DNA from 2 places in the Amycolatopsis sp. 3B14 genome. Region 1 is predicted to be linked to the other one. Evidence: riboswitches for the same ligand, from Rfam matches in the RefSeq annotation. Region 1 holds a riboswitch; the other holds the start of a gene.
The links. Region 1 has a riboswitch for thiamine pyrophosphate ahead of thiO (glycine oxidase ThiO). Riboswitches for the same ligand answer to the same signal wherever they lie in the genome.

Region 1 (11,007 bases):
GTCGACCAGCGAGGCGACAATCCGCGACATCGTCGCGGCCGCCACGCCCTCCTTCGCCGCCAGGTCGCCGAGCCGCATCGGCCCGAAGGCGACCAGCGTCGACAGCGCGGAAATTGAGCCGTGGCCGGGCCCTGGTGTGCCTGCCTGCCGCAGGGACCGGGACAGCCGGCCGACGGCGAGGAACAACCGCCCAGCGACATCCTCGGTTGACTCAACCACTCTCGAGCTCCTTCGCCTCGCCGACCGCTCGGGTGCGGTAAACCATACGTGCTCGCCGCGGCAAACCGAGGTGAAGCCGGGTTTTTCAGCGCGGCGGGCTGGACGCGTGCGCCCAGAACCGCTGCGGGATCCGGCCCGCCTGCCGCGCCAGCCGCCCGGCGACCACCGCCGAGCGCATCGCGTACGCCATCCGTTCGGGGTCCTGTGCCCTGGTGACCGCCGTGGACAGCAGCACCGCGTCGCACCCCAGCTCCATCGCCAGCGCCGCGTCGGACGCCGTGCCGATTCCCGCGTCGAGGATGATCGGCACGCCCGCGCGGGCCACGATCAGCTCGATGTTGTGCGGGTTGCGGATGCCCAGCCCGGTGCCGATCGGCGCGCCCAGCGGCATCACCGCGGCACAGCCGGCCTCCTCCAGCCGCAGCGCGAGCACCGGGTCGTCGTTGGTGTAGGCGAACACGGTGAAGCCGTCGGCGACGAGCTGCTCGGCCGCGTCGAGTGTTTCCACCGGGTCGGGCAGCAGCGTCCGGTCGTCGGCGTGCACCTCGAGCTTGATCAGGTCGGTCTCCAGCGCCTCGCGGGCCAGACGCGCGGTCAGCACGGCCTCCGCGGCGCTGCGGCAGCCCGCGGTGTTCGGCAGGAGCCGGATGCCGAGGCGGCGCAGCAGGTCCAGCACGCCGGAGCCGCCCTCGGCGTCCGCGCGGCGCAGCGCGACCGTCGTCAGCTCGGTGCCGGACGCGACGAGCGCCCGTTCCAGCACCGACAGGTTCGCCGCGCCGCCCGTTCCGATGATCAGCCGTGAGCCGAGCTTGTGCTCGCCGATCACGAGCTGGTCGCCGTCGAACATGACCTCACCCACCTTGCACCGCCGTCAGGATCTCCAGCCGCGCGCCCGCGGGGACGGCCCTGGCCGCCCACTCGCCGCGCCGCACGACCTCGCCGTTCATGGCGACCGCGACGCCGCGTTCCGGCGCGTCGACCGCCTTGAGCACGTCGGTCACCGTCGCGTCGTCGGGGACCTCCCGCCACTGCCCGTTGACCTGCACTTCCATCAGACCCCTCCTGTTCCGAGCCGGGCCGGGTCCGCCGCGAGCGCCTCCTCGGGCGGTTTCTCCCCGGCCAGCCAAGCCACGACGGCGTCGGCGGTGACCGGCGCCATGAGCAGACCGTTGCGGTGGTGGCCGGTGGCGGCGAGGACGCCGTCGCCGAGGTCACCGATGAACGGGAGCGTGTCGGTGCTGGCCGCGCGCAGCCCGGCGGCGGTCTCGACCAGCTCGTACTCGTCGATGCTGGGGAAGATCCGCTCGGCGCCTTCGAGCAGCTCGCGCACGCCGCGGGCGCTGACGGTGTCGTCGAAACCGGCCTCGTACTGGGTCGCGCCGAGGACCAGCTCGCCGCCTTCTCGTGGCACGAGGTACACCGGTCGCCCCTCGACGACGGCGCGCACCGTGCGCGTGGGCGGCGGCAGGCTCGTGCGCCGCGCGCGCAGGCGGAGGATCTCGCCCTTGAGCGGGCGGACACCTCGCGCGAGCACCGGGTGCAGCCGGGCGCTGTGCGCCCCGGCGGCGATGACCAAGACGTCGCACCGGACCTCGCAGTGGGCTGTGCGGACGTGGCCGGGTTCGACCGCCGTCGCCTCGTCGCCGGTGAACTCCGCGCCGTGCCGGAGCGCGGCGGCTTCGAGCGCGCGGAGCAGCTTGCGGTTGTCGACCGCCAGGTCGCCGGGCACGAGCAGGCCGCCGCGCACCGCGCCCAGCCCGGGTTCGAGCGAGCGCAGCCTGCGGCCGGTGACCTGTTCGACCTCGCGGCCGACCGACCGCAGGTAGCCGGCGACGATGTCCAGCTGGTCGGCGTCGGCCCGGTCCAGGGCCACGACGACCGTGCCGGCCCGGGACAGCCCGGGGTCGCCGCCGTCCGCGGCAAGCGCTTGCGCGAACGCCGGCCAGCGCCTCAGGGACTCCTCGCCGAGCGCGAGGGACTCCTCCTCGCCGGGCCAGGCCTCGGTGACGGGGGCCAGCATGCCGCCGGCGACCCAGGACGCGCCGCGGCCGGGCGCGGGGTCGACGACGGTGACGCGGTGCCCGGCCGCCGCGGCGCGCCAGGCCACGGACAGGCCGATGACCCCGCCGCCGACGACGGCCACGTGCTGGTTGCTCATGAGAATCACGCTCCCTGCGCCGGCATGATCCGGATCAGGTTCCACGGTCGGAGCGCTGGCAGCTCCCTCTCAGCCCGTGGCTCGGGCTCCCGTGCGGACACCCCTACCCTAACGTGCGAGATAGGGTTCAGGCCATGCCAGGGCTCAGTGGTGACGAGATCAGGAAACGCCTCGACGCGGCGCGGCTCTACCTGTGCACCGGGGACCGGCCGGACCTGGCCGAGTTCGCGGACGCCGCGCTGGCCGGTGGCGTGGACATCATCCAGCTGCGGGACAAGCGGGACGGGGCGCCGCTGGAGGCCCGTCAGGAGCTGGCCGCGCTGGAGATCCTGGCGGAGGCGTGCGCGCGGCACGGGGCGCTGCTGGCGGTGAACGACCGGGCGGACATCGCGGCGGCCGTCGACGCCGACGTGCTGCACCTGGGGCAGGACGACCTGCCGGTGCCGCTGGCGCGGCGGGTGATCGGCGACGAGCCGGTGATCGGCCGCTCGACGCACGACCGTCCACAGGCCGAGGCCGCGGCTGTGGAAGAAGGTGTGGACTACTTCTGCACCGGCCCCTGCTGGCCGACGCCGACGAAGCCCGGCCGCCCGGCGCCGGGCCTGGACCTGGTGCGCTCGACCGCGGCGCTTGGCACCGCGCGCCCGTGGTTCGCCATCGGAGGCATCGACGCGGACCGCCTGCCGGAGGTGCTGGCGGCGGGCGCGTCGCGGATCGTGGTGGTGCGGGCGATCACCGAGGCCGAGGACCCGGCTGCGGCTGCCCGGGCACTGCGGGCACGGCTGGACTGAGCCGGGCCTTCGTGGCCGCGCCGAGGCCGCCGTCCGGCATCAACGCGACCAGCTGCTCAAGGTGCTGGTGGCGGGCGCCACCGGGGGCGAGGATCCCGCCGCAGCCGCCCGCGCGGTGCGGGCCAGCTGGACTGACCCGGCCTTCGTGGCCGTGGTGGGCCGTAACGGCGAGTGGTGCGGTGGTCCGCGACAGTCAACCCAGCCCGGCAAATCGAGGCGGCCGGCTCTCCGGCTCGCAGACTGTCGAGCCGTTCGTGCAACATCGCCCGCGCCGTCGAGGCCGGCCCGCACCTGGCTGGCCTCAAAAAACAGGCCCTCCGCGAAAACTCGCGAAGGGCCTGTGGTCAGTTTCGGATCAAGGGCTGCTCGGCGCCGTCGTCGCTGTTTCGGATGCGGCGGACGGTGTCTCCTGGACGCTGGTGCTCGGCGTCGTCGTCACGGGGGACTCGGTCTGCTCGGCGCTGGACGACGTCGTCGGCGTGCTGCTCGTGCTCGCCGGCGCCCGCTCGTCCTCGCTCGTCGAGCTCTCGGTGACCGTCGTGACCTGCGTGGTCGTCGGCTCGGCGCCGCCGGAACCGCCGACCACCCGGCCCAGCGTCGTCCCGGTGCCGCCGGACACGGTGCTCCCGGTCGCCGCCTCGAAGCCGGTGATCGCCAGCATCCCGACCACGAACGCCGCCACGCTGGTCGCGACCGCGAGCGTCCACCGGCTCTTCCACCAGGGCTTCGCGGCGGCGGGCGGGGCGGCCTCCTCCTCGACCGGCTGGTCCACCGGCTTCGGGATGAACACCGTCTTCTCGCCGCCCCCGGATCCGCCCTGCCCGGCGACCGGCATCCGGCGCGTCGTGCCGGACAGCGGTGGCGTGATCGGGTGCACGACCCTCGTCGGCATCTCGGTCAGCTGCGTGGCCGGTCTTCGCTGCGCCGCCCCGTTCTGCTGGTGCCTGATCAGCGGGTGCGTCGACCGCGGCGCGACCGCTGGCGGCACGACCTTCGTCTGCTGCCGGGTCTCGGCGACCGCCAGCAGTTCGGCCGTCTTGCGCGCGGCCGCCCGCGTGCTGCGCAGCGACCGCAGGTAGATTTCGCCACCCACGGTCGTCACGATGCTCGCGACACCGGCGCCGATGACCGTGCCCGCCACCCCCAGCGTGGAGCCCAGGAAAGCAGCCGTCACCGCGGCCAGCGCCGACGCCACCACCTGCGCCGGAGACAGCCCGGACTTCTTCTCGGCGCTCTCTTCCTTCTCCTCGGTCATGATCGCGGTGTGTTCGCTCTCCCTCTCGTGTTAACCCCATCGTGTCCAACGTGTTTGTCGATTGAGATGCTCCCAGCGTTGCCGGATGGTGACGCAGGCCACTCTCACCGTCCACAGTGGACACGACGGGCTTAACAATCCCTTGACAACGCAAGGGATCTTGGGGAGTTACGGGCGCCGCAGCGTGGTCACGAACTTGTACCGGTCACCGCGGTAGATGGACCGCACGAATTCGACCGGTTTGCCGTCCGCGGCGAACGAATGCCGCGACAGCAGGAGCATCGGGGTGCCGACGTCGGCGCCCAGCAGGTCCGCCTCCTGCGGCCCGGCCAGCGCGGTCTCGATCGTCTCCTCCGCGCTGTCCATCTCCACGCCGTAGTGCTCCCGCAACACCGCGTACAGGGAACCGCCCGCCGACACGTGTTTGCGCAGGCCGCGGAACCGCCCGAGCGGCAGGTGCGTGGTCTCCAGCGCCATCGGCTCGCCGTCGGCCAGCCGGAGCCGGCGCATCCGGAGCACCTTCGCGCCGTTGCGAATGCCGAGCAGCTTCGCCAGCTCGGGCTCGGCCGTCAGCTCCTCGACCTCCAGCAGCTTCGACGACGGCTCGCGCCCCTTCGCCCGCATGTCCTCCGTGTAGGACGACAGCTGCAGCCGCTGCGCGAGCTTCGGCTCGGCAGCGAACGTGCCCTTGCCCTGCACCCGGTGCAGCCTGCCCTCGGCGGTCAGGTCCGCCAGAGCCTGCCGCACCGTGGTGCGGGAGACCGCGAACTCGGTGGCCAGCGAGCGTTCGGTGGGAATCGGCGAACCCGGCGGCATCGTCTCCAGCAGGTCGAGCAGATGCTGCTTCAACGCCCAGTACTTCGGTTCGCGCTGACCGCGCGTGGCTGACTCCAACATGACCGACTCCTCCTCGAACCGCGCCTCCGGCGCAGGATGAAACTACCCTTTCCGGATGGGACCGCGCCCGGGGTAGCATTGGTCTAGACCTCCGAAGGGACCCAGCATGAGCAACCCCGGACAGCACATGGCCGCGGAAATCGCCGAACAGCCCGCCGTTCTGGGCGGTCTGGTGGCCCGCCGCGGGGAGATCGCCGACGTCGCCGCCGCCATCTCCCGGCGCCCGCCGCGGTTCGCCCTGCTGGCCGCGCGCGGCTCCAGCGACCACGCGGCGCTGTACGCGAAGTACCTCATCGAGGTCCTGCTCGGGCTGCCCGCCGGGCTCGTCTCGCCCTCCACGGTGACCCTCTACGGCGCGCGTCCCGACCTGCGGGACGTGCTGCTGGTGTCGGTCAGCCAGAGCGGCGGCTCGCCCGACCTGCTCGAGTTCACCCAGACCGCCCGCAAGCAGGGCGCGCTGACCGTCGCGGTCACGAACACCCCGGCCTCGCCGCTGGGCGGCGCCGCCGAGCTGGCCGTCGACATCGGCGCCGGCACCGAGACCGCGGTGGCCGCCACCAAGACGTACTCCGCGACGCTGCTCGCGCTGTACCTGCTCGTCGACGCCGTCCGGGGCGGCGACTCGTCGGCTGCGGCCGAGATCGAACCGCTGGCGCGGCAGGCGCTGGAGGTCGACGTGCAGCGCGCCGTGGACCGGTACCGCTTCGTCGACCGGATCATCACGACCGGCCGCGGCTACTCCTACGCCACCGCGCTGGAGTCCGCCCTCAAACTCGCCGAGACCAGCTACCTCGCCGCCCGCGCGTATAGCGGCGCGGACCTGCTGCACGGGCCGGTCGCGGCCGTCGACGAGGAGACCGCGGTGCTGGCGATCACCGGCACCGGCCGCGGCGGGGCCGCCCTGCGCGACGTGCTGACCACGGTCGCCGAACGCGGCGCCGACGTGCTGGCGCTCGGGTCGTCGGCGGGCGAGGTGCCCGCCGCGGTCCGCATCCCGGTACCGTCCGTGGCCGAGGAACTCGCGCCAGTGCTGGAGGTGCTGCCGGTGCAGCGGATCGCGCTCGGGCTGGCGCTGGCCCGCGGCTTCGACCCGGACCGCCCGCGCGGCCTGAACAAGGTGACCAGGACGCGATGAAGTTCGTCCTCGGGGTCGACGCGGGTGGCACGTCCACGCGTGCGCTGGCGGTGGCCGCGGACGGCACGGTGCTCGGCGCCGGGCGCGCGGGCGGCGCCAACCCGAACTCGCACCCGCCCGCGGAGGCGGTCGCCAACCTGGCGGCGGCGATCCGCGCGGCCACCGAGGTCCCCGGCCGGGCCAGCGCTTGCGTCGTCGGCATGGCCGGCACCGCGAAGCTGACGGACCCGGCGGTCGCGGCCCTGTTCGAGCGCACCTGGCGCGACATGGGCCTGGACCGCGTGGTGGTGCTGACCGACGCCGAGGTCGCGTTCGCCGCCGCCACCGACGCGCCGGACGGGACCGTGCTGATCGCGGGCACCGGCTCGATCGCGGGCCGGATCCGCAAGCGCCGCATGGTCGCCACCGAGGGCGGCTACGGCTGGCTGCTCGGCGACGAGGGCTCCGGGTTCTGGCTGGGCCGGGAGGCCGTGCGTGCCACGCTGGCCGCACTGGGCCGCGACGGCGACCTCGGCCCGCTGGCCACCGCGGTGCTGGCCGAGGCCGGGGTCGACGCGACCGACCGGAAGTACGCGTGGCGGCGGCTGATCACGGTCGCCAACGCCGAGCCGCCGGTCCGCCTCGCCCGGTTCGCGCCGTTGGTCGCGGTCGACGACCCGGCCGCGGCGGACATCGTGGAGCGCGCCGCCGACCTGCTGGTCGCGACCGCGCTGGCGACCCGCGAGCCGGGCGAGGACACCCCGGTGGTGCTGGTCGGCAGCGTCCTCGGCGATGGCTCCCGGGTCGGCGAGCGGGTGCGGGCGAAGCTGGCCGGGCTCGAGGTCCGCACCAGTTCGGACGGTGTGCTGGGCGCGGCCTGGCTGGCCGCCGTCGAGGCGTTCGGCGAAGCCGCGGCGCGCCGTCCAGGCTGACCGACCAAAGATCCGGGCGTTTTTCGTGCGCGGAGCACGAGTGCCGGGTCCGCCGCCGGGCGTACGGTTTGGGCGGCCCCCGGACCTCCCCCTCGCCGGGGGCTCTTATTCGCGCCCGGAACCCGACACGACGCGCAGCCCCGGGTGCTCCCTCGGCAGCGTCCGGTACAGCACCCAGCCGCTCACCGCGATCGTCAGCGCCTGCAGCGGCCAGGTCATGACCGTGCGCGCGACGCCCAGCGCGACCAGTTCCCCCGCCCACCACAACGGCAGGTAGACGACCACGCGCAGCACGTACTGCAGTGACCACACCAGACTCGCCCGCGAGTAGGCGCGCAGCAGGTCGGGATCCTTGCGCCAGCGGGTCTTCTGGCCGAGCAGTAACCCGACCACGACACCCAGGAGCGGCCACCGGACGACCACACTGGTCACCCACAGCAACGCACTGGCCACGTTGGACAGCACCTGGATCAGGAAGAAGTCCTGCGCGCGACCGGTGTGCAGCGCGATCAAGGCGGCCACGATCACCGCGGCGAGGCTGACCACGACGGCCCGCGCCTTGTCACCGCGGGTCAGGCGGACGACGCCGACCACCACGGCAGTGGCGATCGCCGCGGCCGAGCCCCACGCGATCGACGAACCCGTGGCCAGCCAGCCGACCACGAACGCCAGCGGCGGCAGGCTCGCGTCGATCGCACCCTTGCGACCACCCAGGATGCTGCCCAGCGACTCCCTCTGCGGCGTGGCTTGTCCGGTCACCCCTACAGCGTGCCCCAAAACTGTCGGTGCGGGCAGCTACCATCGAGATCTTCGCCACACGATCCGGGCGGACGGCGGTAATGGAGAAGCTCAGGAGGCCGACAACGTAAGAGACTGTGACCTCGCGCTGAACCGACGGTGGCGTAGGTCGGGATTACAGGTGCATCCTGCTGAGTTGTTCGAGGGGCGATCAACACAGGTGCTGGCGAAAGGGGACGGCAGCGTGCGTGAGTACGACAGCTATGTCGCACTGGGTGACAGCTTCACCGAAGGTCTCAACGACTTCAACCCGGACGGGACCTTCCGCGGCTGGGCGGACCGGCTCGCCGAGATCCTGGCCGAGGGCCAGCCCGGTTTCCAGTACGCCAACTTGGCGCTGCGCGGGAAGATGCTCGCCGAGATCATCGAGGAACAGGTACCCATCGCCCTCGAGCTGAAACCCGATCTGGTGACCCTGTGCGCGGGCGGCAACGACGTGATCGTGCCTGGCTCCGACGTGGACGAGATCGCGGCGCAGCTCGACGAGGTGATCGGCAAGCTGCGCGCGGCGGGCATCGACGTGCTCGTGTTCAACGGGCCGGACACCAAGCACCTGCCGGTGATGAGCGTGCTGCGCGGCAAGATCGGCATCTACAACGCGCACCTGTGGACCAGCGCGGTCCGGCACGGCGCCAAGATCGTCGACCTGTGGGCGATGGACCCGCTGCACGACCCGCGTGCCTGGAGCGACGACAGGCTGCACTTCACGGCCGAGGGCCACCGGCGGATCGCGTTGCGGGCGGCCGAGGTGCTGGGCGTGCCGACGTCGGAGGACTGGCGGGAGCCGTGGCCGGTCGTCGACGCGCGGGCGGACTGGATCACCAACCGCCGGTCGGACCTGGCGTGGACGAAGACGCACCTGCTGCCGTGGATCCGGCGGCAGCTGCGTGGCGAGTCGATGGGCGACGGGCTGTCGCCGAAGCGGCCGCAGCTGGCGCCGTTCGCGGTGCACCCGCCGGTGTCGGACGACCGCGCCCCGGCGAGCTGAGCGTCACACAGCTGTTGGTAGGCCCACCCGTCGCCCACCGCCACCCTCAACGGAGACGCTGCGCGTCGCTGATAACTTCATGACATGCCGCTGCCCCATTGGACCCCGGAGGGGGTTCTGCCGACTGGGCGGCTTCCGGCGGACGTGGCCGACATCTACGAACGTCTCGTCTTCGACGCGCCGCACCAGAACGCCCGCGAGATCCTGTTCAGCGCTCTGAACAGCTATCTCGGCGCGGTCGCCCGGATCATCCCGAGCGGCCGCGCCTGGATCGGCGGGCAGTTCATCACCCGCACCCCCGACGTGCCCAGCGGGCTCGACGTCGTGCTGATCCCGGACGACTGGGGCAGCCTCAAGCGCATGACGGGCCGGGTGCGGGACGCGCTGTACGGGCTGCTGACCCTGCGCGGGGTCATCGTCGGGCAGCCCGCGATGTACCTCGATCAGGTACAACCCGTCGGCGGTCTGCTCGACGGGTTCCTGTGTTTCCCCGGTGACGAGGAGACGTGGGCCAACACCTGGTCGTACGAAGGGCGCCGCGGGTTCCCCGAGGTGGTGTGGTGATGATGGACTTCCGCCGGATCGCCGACGAGATCCCGGGCGGCACGTGGCTGGACGACCTGGCGCGCGCGTCGGCGATGGCCGCGCACGCGAAGTTCGAGCGCACGTCCCGGTCGCCGTTGCTGCGTGTGTCGATGCTCGGGTCGACGAACCTGGACGCCTACACGTTCTCCGACATCAGCCGGGCGCTGCAGGACGCGACGGCGAAGGTCGGGCACATCATCCGCAACCCGCAGGGCGAGATCACCTACGTCCAGCAGACCGACCGCGACAAGGCGCCGCTGATCCAGCGCGGGCAGGCGGGCAACACGATCTTCTTCGGCTTCCCGGAGCCGGCGCCGGACGACGCGTTGATCCACGACGGGATCGAGACGCTGTCCGAGCGCGCGGTGAAGGAGCTGTGCGACTTCCTGCCCGCGAACGGCTCCGACGACGGCGCACTGGACGCGGTGCTGCTGCAGCGGGACACGGTGCGCAACGCGGTGAGCGACATCGTCAGCGCGGTCGTCAAGAACACCGGCATCGGGCTGCAGCTGACGCCGACGGCCGGCGAGGACGTGACCCGCAGCATGACGACCGACCAGGCGAAGGTGCTGCACAACAGCCTGCGGGAGTCGCGGGAGGAGGTCGGCTACGAGACGGTGACCGGCCGGCTCGACGGCGTCCGCACGCGCCGCCGGATCTTCTACCTGGAGCGCGAGTCCGGCGGGACGATCCAGGGTGCGGTGGCGCCGGACCTGCTGGACCAGATCAAGGAGAACCTGGACCGCCCGGTGACCGCCCGGCTGAGGGTGGTCCGCACGACGACGATCGACGGCCGCCGCGGCCGCCCGGTGCACGAGCTGCTGGAGATCACGCCGGAAGTGAACCTGTTCGACCAGTGAGGCGGCCGCTGCTGCCAGCTCGGGGCAGCTGGAGTGGGTGCGGCTCGCTGCGGCGCGGTACAGCGCGGTCGCACAGGGTGCGGCTCCCTGCGGGGCGATACAGCGCGGTCGGGCAGGGTGCGGCTCGCTGCGGCACGGCTCGATCCAGCACTACCCAGCACGGTGCGCCGCGGTCCAGGGCGGCACATCCCGCCCCGGCGTGGCTCGGCCCGGCGTGGCTCGGCCCGGTGCGGCCCGGCCCGGGGCGGCACGGGCAGCTTGCTGCGGTCCGGCACGGTCCACGGCGCGGTGCGGTGCGGCGCAGCCCGTCGCCGCGCGACGCGCCCGCAGGGCCCGGCCCAGCACGGTCCGGCGCGGCTCGGCGTGCGGCGCGGTGGCGCGCAGCGCGCGGCGCGTCTGGAGCAACCCCC
Region 2 (11,007 bases), on a different contig from region 1:
GTCGGGTAGAACCGCACGTTCTCCTGCCGCGGGGTGAGCGCCGGGCAGGACGGCCGGCAGTAGATGCCGGTGGTGCGCACGGCCGTGATGAACTGGCCGTCGAAGCGGGCGTCGCGCGAGGCGACGGCGCGGTAGCACCGCTCGTTGTCGCGCCAGAGTGCCTGCTCGGCCGGTGCGGCGATGGCTGTCATGGGTTCGATCCTGCCAGCAGGTCAGGCACCTGACTGGCGGAATTCCGACATGGCCGTGAACGGGCGGCCGGGCCGGGTGGTGGGCCCGCCCCGTAGACTTCGGGCCGTGAGTCTGACCCTCGGTATCGTCGGCCTGCCCAACGTCGGCAAGTCGACCCTGTTCAACGCGCTGACCCGCAACGACGTGCTCGCCGCGAACTACCCGTTCGCCACGATCGAGCCGAACGTCGGCGTCGTGCCGCTGCCCGACGAGCGTCTGGACAAGCTCGCCGAGATGTTCAGCTCCGCCCGCACCGTGCCGGCCACGGTGTCCTTTGTGGACATCGCAGGCATTGTCAAGGGCGCGTCCGAGGGTGCCGGGCTCGGCAACAAGTTCCTAGCGAACATCCGTGAGGCCAACGCGATCTGCCAGGTCATCCGCGTGTTCGACGACCCGGACGTGGTGCACGTCGACGGCCGGGTGGACCCGTCGTCGGACATCGAGACGATCAACACCGAGCTGATCCTCGCCGACCTGCAGACGCTGGAGAAGGCGCTGCCGCGGCTGGAGAAGGAAGCCCGGACGAAGAAGGAGAACCGGCCCGCGCTGGAGGCCGCGCAGAAGGCGAAGGACATCCTCGACAGCGGACGGACTTTGTTCTCCGCTCAGAAGGAGGTCGACACCGCGCTGCTGCGTGAGCTGAGCCTGCTCACCCTGAAGCCGTTCCTGTACGTCTTCAACGCCGACGAGGGCGTGCTGACCGACCAGGCGAAGCGCGAGGAGCTGACGAAGCTGGTCGCCCCCGCCGACGCCGTGTTCCTGGACGCGAAGGTCGAGGCCGAGCTGCTCGAACTCGACGACGAGGAGTCGGTGCGCGAGCTGTTGGAGTCGGTCGGCCAGACCGAGCCCGGCCTGCACGCGCTGGCCCGCGCCGGGTTCCACACGCTGGGCCTGCAGACCTACCTCACGGCGGGCCCGAAGGAGTCCCGCGCGTGGACGATCCCGCAGGGCGCCACCGCGCCCCAGGCCGCGGGCGTCATCCACACGGACTTCGAGCGGGGCTTCATCAAGGCGGAGGTCGTGTCCTTCGACGACCTCGTGGAAGCCGGCTCGATGGCCGCCGCGCGCTCCGCGGGCAAGGTCCGGATGGAAGGCAAGGACTACATCATGGCCGACGGCGACGTGGTGGAGTTCCGCTTCAACGTCTGAGCCGGCCTGCGGCGCTGATGGCTATGCGGGATCGCGCGTTGACATGCGGGTGGGTTCGTTGCTCAGGAGGCAGGCATCCGGGCGTCGGCGAGTTTGAACAGCGTCGCGAACGCCAGGGCGAGCACCACGACGAGCCCCGCGTTGTGGATGGCTGCGCCAGGGCCCAGTTCGGTCACGTCCAGGAACGGGTACGGGTACCAGTCGGTGAAGGCGCCGCGACCGTCGACCACGAGATCCGCGCGCGCGGCCCGAACAGCAGCCACGCAGCGATCGTCGCCCACGGGGAGATGTAGTGGAAGCCGATGGTCGCGGACATGGTGGCTCCGGGTGAGGTGCACCTGGGGCGCCAGCACGATCGCGAACACCAGCCCGGTGATGAGGATCCCCAGGAGCGCGTCCAGCCGCGCCACGCGCCAGACCGGGCCGTCCAAAGTGGGGCGCCACACCGGCACCGGAGCAGCGGCGAGCACGACCATGTCGCTCTCGACGGTGAAGTAGCTGAAGAGCCGCCACAGGCGGACGCCAAGGCTGAGGCTTCCCCGGTCTGGCCGAGTTCGCGTCCGCGCCGCCGGTGAAGATCAGCGTCAGCGGGACGGCGAGCGAGGCGATCACGACGAGCGCGATGAGCCCGTGCCACCAGCGGGACAGGGCCCAGGACGTTCGAGGCGCGGGAACCACGTGACCGAAAGTAGCCCTCGATCCACGGAGCGCGAGCTCATGGCGTGAATGGCGATTCCGGGCGCGGGAGGTGGGGTGGCACGGGGGCCGTGGGGGTTCGGGCGGCTGGTGGCCCGTTCGCTGGTCCCGGGTGCGGGGTGGTGCCCCAACCCCAGGGGTCTCGCGCGAGTGGGGATATGGGGCGCGGGTTGCGGGCACGGGGCCTTGGTGCGGTGGCGCGGGAAGGGCGAGGCTGCCTGCCGCGGCGGTGGGGGTGCCGGGCGGGCGGGGAGCGTAGCCCGCGTGCCGCGTGCCGCGTGCCGCGTGCCGCGTGCCGCGTGCCGCGTGCCGCGTGCCGCGTGCCGCGTGCCGCGTGCCGGGCGCCGGGTGCCGGGTGCCGGGTGCCGGGTGCCGGGTGCCGCGTGCCGCGTGCCGGGCGCCGGGTGCCGGGTGCCGGGTGCCGCGTGCCGCATGCCGGGTGCCGGGCGGGCGGGGAGCGCGTAGCCCCCGTGCCGGGTGCCGGGTGTTGCGAGTCGTGCAGAGGCGGCGCGGGATCTGCTCGGGGGACAGCGCAGCCCCTGGCGGCTGGGCGACATTGGGAACACGGAGAACGCCCAGGCGGGGGAAGCCTGGGCGTTCTCCGTGAACCGACCGGGCGCACGGGCAGTGCCCGCACGCCGCGCCGATCAGCAGGTCACGTTCACCGTGCCGCTCGACTCGAACGACACGTGCACGTGGTCGTAGTGGTTGGCCGTGGCGTCGCCGCGGTCTTCCATGGTCGACCAGCCGCTGCCGTCGTTGTAGCGCTGCCTCCAGATCACGTACTTGACGTTGAACTCGGACTGGTTGGCCAGCACGTAATCCGCGATGGCGTTGCCCGTGGACGTGTCCACCATGAAGTCCAGCGCCAGGCCGCTGGGGTGGTCGCTCGTGCCGGAGCGGCCCGCTCGGCCGCCGATCTCGTCCACGCCGAACTTCGCGGCGATGTGGTTGCCCACCTTCGCCACATGGGGCAACGTGCCCTCGAGCACCGACGAGCAGGCGTTCGCCGCCTTGGTCGTCGTCTTCGGGGTCGTCGTCGTGGACTTCGGCGTCGACTTCGAAGTGGTCGACGGCGGGGGCGCCACGGACGGCGTGGTCGTCGACGGCGGGGGAGGCGGCGGCGGGGTGGTCGTGCTGCTCGACGTGCTCGTCGGGGCCGAGGTCGTCGGCAGCGGCTTCATCTGCGCCGCCATGCTGGCCGTGTCCTGCCTGCTGAAGTTACCGGTCAGCCAGACCGCGAAGCCCAGCACGAACGCCGCGGCCAGGCCGATCGCCAGGGGGACTTTCAGCGATTTCGCTTTGGATCTATGTCGACCCACCATTCGGAAGATCACCATTTTCGGGGAGGGGACTTTTCGGCCGTTCGGGGGATGGCCGCCCGTGACATTACGAATAGGACACGGAAATGTCACCAACGAGTGGTCATGGACACAGATCAACAGCGCATGAAAAAGGCCCGCCGGGGCACCGGCGGGCCGCTGACCTGCTGGGACTCAGCCCAGCGCGGCGAGCACGAGAACGGCGAGCAGAGTGATGGCGGTGGCCAGGCCGGTGACCCAGGCGCGCTGGACGGGCGACAGGGCGGGCGTGCTGTTCATGGCGGCGAACCTCGGGGTGAGCAGGGACTTCCGCGCGTGACAGCGCCCGCGACGCCCCCGTCGTTACAACCCGGCGGCCGACGTGACCGAAATCACTCCTGCGGTCCCCGATGTCGCGCCGTGTACCAGAACACGGCACCCGCCGCGGCGATCATCAACCCGAACGCCAGCGTCCCGACCACCACCGCCCGCGTCTCGCTCGGCGGTTCGACGGCGGCGGACGTGACCGCCGAAGCGGTCCCGGCGAGCACTCCCAGCAACAAGGCGACGGCGGCTCCCACGGCGGCCAGTCGCGTGACAACCTTCCTCATGGTGCGTTCCCTCCACCAGGGGCAACGCACGGGACCGGCCGCGAAGTTGCCGGTCCGGCCTAGATCACAGCGCGTCGATCGTGCTGTCGATCTGTTCGGCGAGCGACACGTCCTTCGCGGTGATGCCGCCCGCCGAATGGGTGCTGCACCGGAACGTCACGGTGCGCCACCGGATGTCCATGTCCGGGTGGTGGTTCACGCCCTCGGCGATCTCGGCGACGCGGTTGACCACCGCGATGGCCTGCGGAAAGTCGGCGAGTTCGGCCGTGCGCTCCAGCGCGTCGCCCGCGCGCTGCCAGTACGGCAGCTTGTTGAGGGCCTCGGAGATCTCGGTTTCGCTCAGTAGTTCCGCCATGTGCTCCATGGTGGTACGGCGGCGAGTACGCTGCACGGTTGCCACGGGAGTCCGGGTCCACCGGGCTGAGAGGCGGGTTCGCCCGCGACCGTTCGCACCTGATCCGGATCATGCCGGCGCAGGGAGGGCCCCGACCTTTCTCGCCGGAACGAGCGAGGAGTGGTCATGAGATTCCGCACGGGCGTCCTGGTCGGCCTTGTCGCCGCCCTGACCGCGGGCTGCACGCTGGCCGGCAACGACGCGGACAACGGCCCGGCCACGGTCACGCTCGTCACCCACGACTCGTTCGCCGCTCCGCAGCAGGTGCTCGACGCCTTCCAGCAGCAGACCGGCATCACGATCAACGTCGTGAAGAAGGGTGACGCGGGCGCGCTCACCAACACCCTGGTCCTCACGAAGGCCAACCCGATCGGCGACGCGGCCTTCGGCGTCGACTCGACCTTCGCGTCGCGCGCGCTCACCGAAGGCGTCTTCGCGCCCTACACCAGCCCCGAGGCCGACCGCGGCCCGCAGCGCTACGCCGTGGACTCCGAGCACCGCCTGTCGGCCGTCGACGTGGGCGACGTCTGCGTCAACGTCGACAGCACCTGGTTCGCCGAGCGCGGCATCCCGGAGCCCGCGACCTACGACGACCTGGTCAAGCCGGAGTACAAGGACCTGCTGGTCGTGGAGAACCCGGCCACCAGCTCGCCCGGCCTGGCGTTCCTGCTCGGCACCATCGCCCGCTACGGCGAGCAGAACTGGCAGGGCTACTGGACCCGGCTGAAGGACAACGGCATGCGTGCCGTCGCCGGCTGGGAGGAGGCCTACGGCCAGGACTTCTCCGGCTCCTCCGGCAAGGGGCCGCGGCCGATCGTGGTGTCCTACGCGTCCTCGCCCGCGGCGGAGATCGGCGAGGACGGCAAGCCGCGCACGAAGGCGCTGCTGGACACCTGCTTCCGTCAGGTCGAGTACGCCGGCGTGCTGGCCGGGTCGCCGAACGCGGACAAGGCCCAGAAGGTGATCGACTTCCTGCTGTCCCAGCAGTTCCAGGCGACGGTGGCGGAGAACATGTACGTCTACCCGGCGCGGGAGGGCGTCGCGTTGCCCGCCGCGTGGACGACGGCCGCCCCGCTGCCGCCGAACCCGGCGAGCCTGCCCGCTGAGACGGTGCAGGCCGGGCGTGAGCGGTGGATCGAGCAGTGGCGCTCCTTGCTCGGCCAGTGAGCCGTGCCGGGCTCGGGCTGGCGGCACTGGCTGTGCTGCCGCTCGGGTTCCTGGTCGTCTTCTTCGCCTGGCCGGTCGTCGCGATCCTGCGGCTGGGCTTCGCCGACGGCGGGGTGCTCGCCGCGCTGGCCGAGGGCGAGACGTGGCGGCTGGCGTGGTTCACGGTCGCGCAGGCCGCCGGTTCGACCCTGATCGCGGTGGTCGCCGGGTTGCCGGTCGCGTTCCTGCTGGCGCGCGTGCGGCTGCCCGGGGTGGCGGTCGTCCGGACGCTGGTGCTCGTCCCGTTCGTGCTGCCCACCGTGGTGGTGGGCCTGGCGTTCCGGGCGCTGTGGCCCGACGGCGGCTGGCTGTCCATCGTGCTGGCCAACGCGTTCTTCAACGTCGCCGTCGTCGGCCGCACGGTCGCCGGGCTGTGGGCGTTGCTGGACTCGCGGGCCGAGGACGCCGCCCGCGCGCTGGGCGCCTCCCGCTGGCGCGCGTTCCGCTCGGTGACGCTGCCCGCGCTGATGCCGGCGATCACGTCCGCGGCCGCCGTCGTGTTCCTGTTCTGCGCCACCAGTTTCGGCGTGGTGCTGATCCTCGGCGGCGCGCGGTACCGGACGCTGGAGACCGAGATCTACCTGCGCACCGAGAACCTGCTCGACCTGACCGGCGCGGCGGCGCTGTCGCTGGTGCAGATCGCCGCCGTCCTGGGCGCGCTGCTGCTCGGCGCGGCCGCCCGCCGCCGCCGGGAGAGCGCGCTGCGGCTGCGGTCGCGGCGGGAGACCGCGCGCCGCCCGGTCGGCGGCGAGTGGGCCGTGGTCGGCGCCGCGGTCGTCGTGCTCGGCCTGCTGCTGACGCCGATCGTCGCGTTGCTGCTGCGCTCGGTGTCCACCGTGGACGGCTGGAGCCTGGCCGGCTACCGGGCGCTGTCCGGCACCGGAAACGACGGCACGCTCCAGGTCTCCGGCTGGGACGCGGCGCTGAACTCGCTGCGCACCGCCACCGACGCGACGGTGCTGGCGATGGTCATCGGTGTGTCGGCGTCGGTCCTGCTGGTCGCGCTGCGCCGGTCGCCGGGACGGCTCGCGCGCGGGGTCGGTGAGTCGATGGACGCCGCGCTGATGCTGCCGCTCGGCGTGTCCGCGGTGACCGTCGGGTTCGGCTACCTCATCACGCTCGACGCGCTGCCCGGCGACCTGCGCCGGTCGCCGCTGCTGGTGCCGCTCGCGCAGGCGCTGGTGGTGATCCCGCTGGTGATCCGCACGGTGCTGCCCGTGGTGCGGTCGATCGACGACCGCCTGCGCCAGGCCGCGGCCACCCTCGGTGCGAGCCCGGCGCGGGTGTGGCGCGAGATCGACGTGCCGCTGGCCTCCCGCGCCGTCGTCGCCGCGGCCGGGTTCGGCTACGTCGTCGCGCTCGGCGAGTTCGGCGCGACGAGCTTCCTGGCGCGCCCGCAGACGCCGACGCTGCCGGTCGCGATCGCGGCGCTGATCGCGCGGCCCGGCCAGCTCAACAACCAGATGGCGTACGCGGCGTGCGCGCTGCTCATGCTGGTCACCGCGGCCGCGGTGATCGTGATCGACCGGCTCGCGTCCGGCCGGGTGGGGGAGTTCTAGCCATGGCGTTGACCGTGTCCGGCCTGACCGTGCGGTACGGCTCGTTCACCGCCGTCTCCGGCGTGGACCTGGAGATCGCCGACGGCGAGGTGCTCGCGTTGCTCGGCCCGTCCGGCTCCGGGAAGTCGACGCTGCTGCGCGCCATCACCGGTCTGGAGCCGATCACCGCGGGCAGCGTGCGCTGGGACGGAGCCGACCTGGCGCGCGTGCCGGTGCACAAGCGCGGGTTCGGGCTGGTGTTCCAGGACGGCCAGCTGTTCCCGCACCGGGACGTGGCCGGGAACATCGCGTTCGGGCCGCGGATGCACGGGATGTCGTCGGCCGAGCGCGCGGAACGCGTGAGCCGGCTGCTCGACCTCGTGGGCCTGACCGGCTACCAGAAGCGGCGGGTGACCGAGCTGTCCGGCGGCGAGGCGCAGCGGGTCGCGCTGGCCCGCGCGCTCGCGCCGGAGCCGCGCCTGCTGCTGCTCGACGAGCCGCTGTCCGGTTTGGACGCCGGGTTGCGCGAGCAGCTGGCCGTCGACCTGGCCGAGATGCTGCGCAGCGCGAAGATCACCGCGCTGCTCGTCACGCACGACCAGGAGGAGGCGTTCACGCTCGCCGACCGCGTCGCCGTGCTGCAGGCCGGGAAGATCCGCCAGGCCGGGGCCGTGCGCGAGGTGTGGCGGCGGCCCGCGGACGAGAACGTGGCGCGCTTCCTCGGCGTCACCACGGTCGTCGACGGCGAGGCGGCGGACGGGATCGTGCGCTGCCCGTTCGGCGAGGTCGCCATCCCGGAGGCCGCGGACGGGCCGGTGCGGCTCGGCCTGCGTCCCGCCGGGCTGCGGCTCGCGACCGCCGGGATCACCGGCGAGGTGCTGACCAAGGTGCACCGCCGCGACAACGTCCGCCTGTCCGTGCGCACGAGCGCCGGCACCGTGGACGCGGTCGCGGCGGTCTCCGCCGACGTCAACCCGGGCGACGAGATCAGCATCGCCCCGGACCCGGACGGCGTGGCCCTGATCGGCTAACCGTCCTTCGTGGACAGCCGCGCGTAGGCCAGCGACAGGCCGATCACGACGTAGCACGCGGCGCGGATCGCGCCCTCGCCGAGCTGGTCGGCCGGGATCGGGTCGCGCAGGATGTCCGCGATCGCGGTCCAGGACTGCGGCAGCAGGAACGGGTGCAGCCAGTCCACCGCCGACAGCAGGAGCAGGACCGTCGACACCACGACGCCGGCCAGCATCGACACCACCACGACCATCGGGTGCTCGGTGCACGCCGAGATCGCCAGCGCGATGGCCCCGACCGCCCACAGCTGCAGCGTCACCCACGCCGCCGCCAGCGCGACCCGGCCCAGTGCGTCCACAAAGGACAGCGTGTTGCCGGACAGCGTGAACAGCGAGCCGGTCCCGTTGATCACCAGCCCGGTGATCATCGCGACCACGGCCATCAGCAGCGCCGCGGCGAGCGTGAACGTCGCCACCCCGAGCGCCTTCATCAGTAGCAGCCTGCCGCGGCTCACCGGCGCGAGCAGCAGCCCGCGCAGCGTGCCCACGGCCGATTCACCGGCGAGCGCGTCGCCCGCCGACATCGCCGTGACCAGCGGCAGCATCAGGTTCAGCGTCAGCCCGAGCGTGGCCAGCGGCAGGACCAGCGCGTTCCCGGCCGCGGACGCCAGCAGCGCGTTGTCGCCGTCACCGCCGCCGGGCCCGCCGCCGCTGTCCCCCGCGATCGTCAGCCCGATCCCGACGATCACCGGGATCAGCGCGAGCAGGCCGAGCACGATCAGCGTGCGCGGGCGGCGGAAGATCCACCGCAGCTCGGCGCGGTAGAGCCGGTGGAACGGCACACTCCACCGTTCCACCGGCGCCGCGTCCAGTGTCGCCGTCATGACGTCCCCTCGTCCACATCCGGCAGGCCCCCGGTTTCGGAATCCCGTTGCGTCAGCCGCGCGAACAGGTCCTCCAGCCCGGTGCGGGCCCGCTTCGCCTCGTGCACGGACACCCCAGCCCGCACCAGCGTTTCGATCACCTGCGGCGCGGTCGCCGCGGTCAGGTCCGCCCGCACGCCCTCCGGTGTGAGCCGGCCGGGGATGCGGTTGTCGCGCAGCGCGGTGAGCGCCTCGTCACCGTCCGGAGTGGACACGACCAGCGACGGCGTGCCGGACTCCAGCAGCTCGTCCAGCTCGCCCTGCGCGACCACCGTGCCGTCGTGCAGGACGGCCACGTGCGTGCAGGTCGCCTCGACCTCGGCGAGCAGGTGCGAGGACACCAGCACGGTGACGCCCTCGGCGTGCAGCTCGCCGATGATGTTGCGGATCTCCCGCGTGCCCGCCGGGTCCAGCCCGTTGGTCGGCTCGTCCAGCACGACCATCCGCCGCGGCACGAGCAGCGCCGAGGCGAGCCCCAGCCGCTGCTTCATGCCCAGCGAGTACCCCCGGTAGCGCCGGTGCGCGGCGTGCCCGAGCCCGACCCGCTCCAGCGCGTCGTCGACCGCGCGGGGGATCGCCGCCGACGACAGCCGCGGCTCGGCGGCCGCGACGCGGCGCAGGTTCTCCCGCCCGGACAGGAACGGGTGGAACCCCGGCCCCTCGACCAGCGCGCCCACCTCGGGCAGCGCCCGCGGCGCGCCGTCGGGCATCCGGTGCCCGAGCAGCTCCACCTCGCCCTCGGTCGGGCGGACCAGGCCGAGCAGCATCCGGATCGTGGTGGTCTTGCCCGAGCCGTTCGGCCCGAGCATGCCCAGCACCGCGCCTTCCGGCACGTCCAGATCGACCTGGTCCACCGCGACCGCGGTCCGGTACACCTTGCGCAACCCCCTGGTCCGCGCGGCGAGTGCCGGACCCGCGGTGGGCGCTTCGACCGAAGCGCCCACCGGCAGTGTCTCCGTCATTTCGCTCCCAGAGCCTCGATCAGCACCTGCTCCGGCACCGCCCCGACGGCGAAGCGGCCGTCGTCGGTGACCAGCGCGGTGCCGACCTTCGTGGTGATCACGTAGCCGGTGCCGAACGCACCGCTGACCGGCTTGCCGAACTGCGCCAGCAGGGCCTTCGGGTCCACGTTCTGCCCGCGCTCGCCCTGCTGCGGCGCCAGCGCCTCGGCCGGGAACGAACCGGTCAGGACGCTGTCCCAGCCGTCACCGCTGACCTGCACCGCGTCCTCGACGGCCCGCTGGTCCGGGTGCTCGGCCGGCGCTTGCTCCTCGGTCACCTTCGCGCCCTGCGGCGGGGTGAACTGGAACTCGCTCGCCGGCTGCGGCGCGAACGCGATGTCGCTGAACGCCACCTGGAACGCCGGGTCCGACGTGCCGTAGGTCATCACGGCCAGGCGCAGCGGCACCCGCTTCTCGGCGTCGACCGCGACGCGCACCTCGCGCAGCAGCGTGCGCTCGGTCGGCTTCGGCGTCAGCACCAGCTCGTACGCCGCGCGGCCGGCGACGCGCGCCGTGCCCTCGACCGTCACGGTGCTGCTCTCGCGGACCTTCGCGAGCACCTGCGTCGTCGCCGTCGCCGGGTCGCTGAGCTGGTACTCCTCCGGCTTCTGCAGCGCCTCCGGCGGCACGGTGACCTTCGTGGCCTCGTTCGACGCCGAGTCGTACGTCCACACGGTCGCCCCGTTGCGGACGATGGTGTGCTCGCTCGCCCCTTGCTCGATCGCGAGCTTGCTGTTGCCCGCGCCGTCGTTGTAGACGCGGGCCGCGTCGATGTCCAGGCTCGTGCCCCCCGGCAGGGTCGAGACCGGCAGGCCCAGGTTGTTGTCCACCTCGACCGTGCCCGCCAGCGCAGGCGTCTTGGTGGTGGCCACCGACTGCACCAGCTCCTCGGCGCTGATCGCCGGCAGCTCGGGCGCCTCGCCCGCGGCCGCGGGCATCGCGAGCCA

Region 2: it holds a riboswitch for thiamine pyrophosphate, as region 1 does, so the genes downstream of both, ACCP09_RS17930 (thiamine ABC transporter substrate-binding protein) here and thiO (glycine oxidase ThiO) in region 1, are expected to answer to the same signal.

Annotation. Positions count from the first base shown of each region.
Region 1 is NZ_JBHZEN010000048.1:74,304-85,310, reverse strand. It holds gene ACCP09_RS26125 (MarR family winged helix-turn-helix transcriptional regulator) at 1-219, opposite strand, end outside; gene ACCP09_RS26120 (thiazole synthase) at 305-1,066, opposite strand; gene thiS (sulfur carrier protein ThiS) at 1,071-1,271, opposite strand; gene thiO (glycine oxidase ThiO) at 1,271-2,377, opposite strand; TPP riboswitch at 2,372-2,480, opposite strand; gene thiE (thiamine phosphate synthase) at 2,512-3,168, shown strand; gene ACCP09_RS26100 (hypothetical protein) at 3,524-4,423, opposite strand; gene ACCP09_RS26095 (GntR family transcriptional regulator) at 4,592-5,320, opposite strand; gene ACCP09_RS26090 (SIS domain-containing protein) at 5,448-6,455, shown strand; gene ACCP09_RS26085 (N-acetylglucosamine kinase) at 6,452-7,366, shown strand; gene ACCP09_RS26080 (DUF3159 domain-containing protein) at 7,472-8,125, opposite strand; gene ACCP09_RS26075 (SGNH/GDSL hydrolase family protein) at 8,349-9,152, shown strand; gene ACCP09_RS26070 (DUF6932 family protein) at 9,237-9,716, shown strand; gene ACCP09_RS26065 (hypothetical protein) at 9,719-10,597, shown strand.
Region 2 is NZ_JBHZEN010000028.1:125,397-136,403, forward strand. It holds gene ACCP09_RS17900 (AlkA N-terminal domain-containing protein) at 1-191, opposite strand, end outside; gene ychF (redox-regulated ATPase YchF) at 298-1,380, shown strand; gene ACCP09_RS17910 (hypothetical protein) at 1,443-1,856, opposite strand; gene ACCP09_RS17915 (hypothetical protein) at 2,724-3,416, opposite strand; gene ACCP09_RS17920 (hypothetical protein) at 3,770-3,988, opposite strand; gene ACCP09_RS17925 (4a-hydroxytetrahydrobiopterin dehydratase) at 4,053-4,343, opposite strand; TPP riboswitch at 4,377-4,486, shown strand; gene ACCP09_RS17930 (thiamine ABC transporter substrate-binding protein) at 4,509-5,549, shown strand; gene ACCP09_RS17935 (ABC transporter permease) at 5,546-7,147, shown strand; gene ACCP09_RS17940 (ABC transporter ATP-binding protein) at 7,150-8,157, shown strand; gene ACCP09_RS17945 (ABC transporter permease) at 8,154-9,020, opposite strand; gene ACCP09_RS17950 (ABC transporter ATP-binding protein) at 9,017-10,021, opposite strand; gene ACCP09_RS17955 (LolA family protein) at 10,018-11,007, opposite strand, start outside.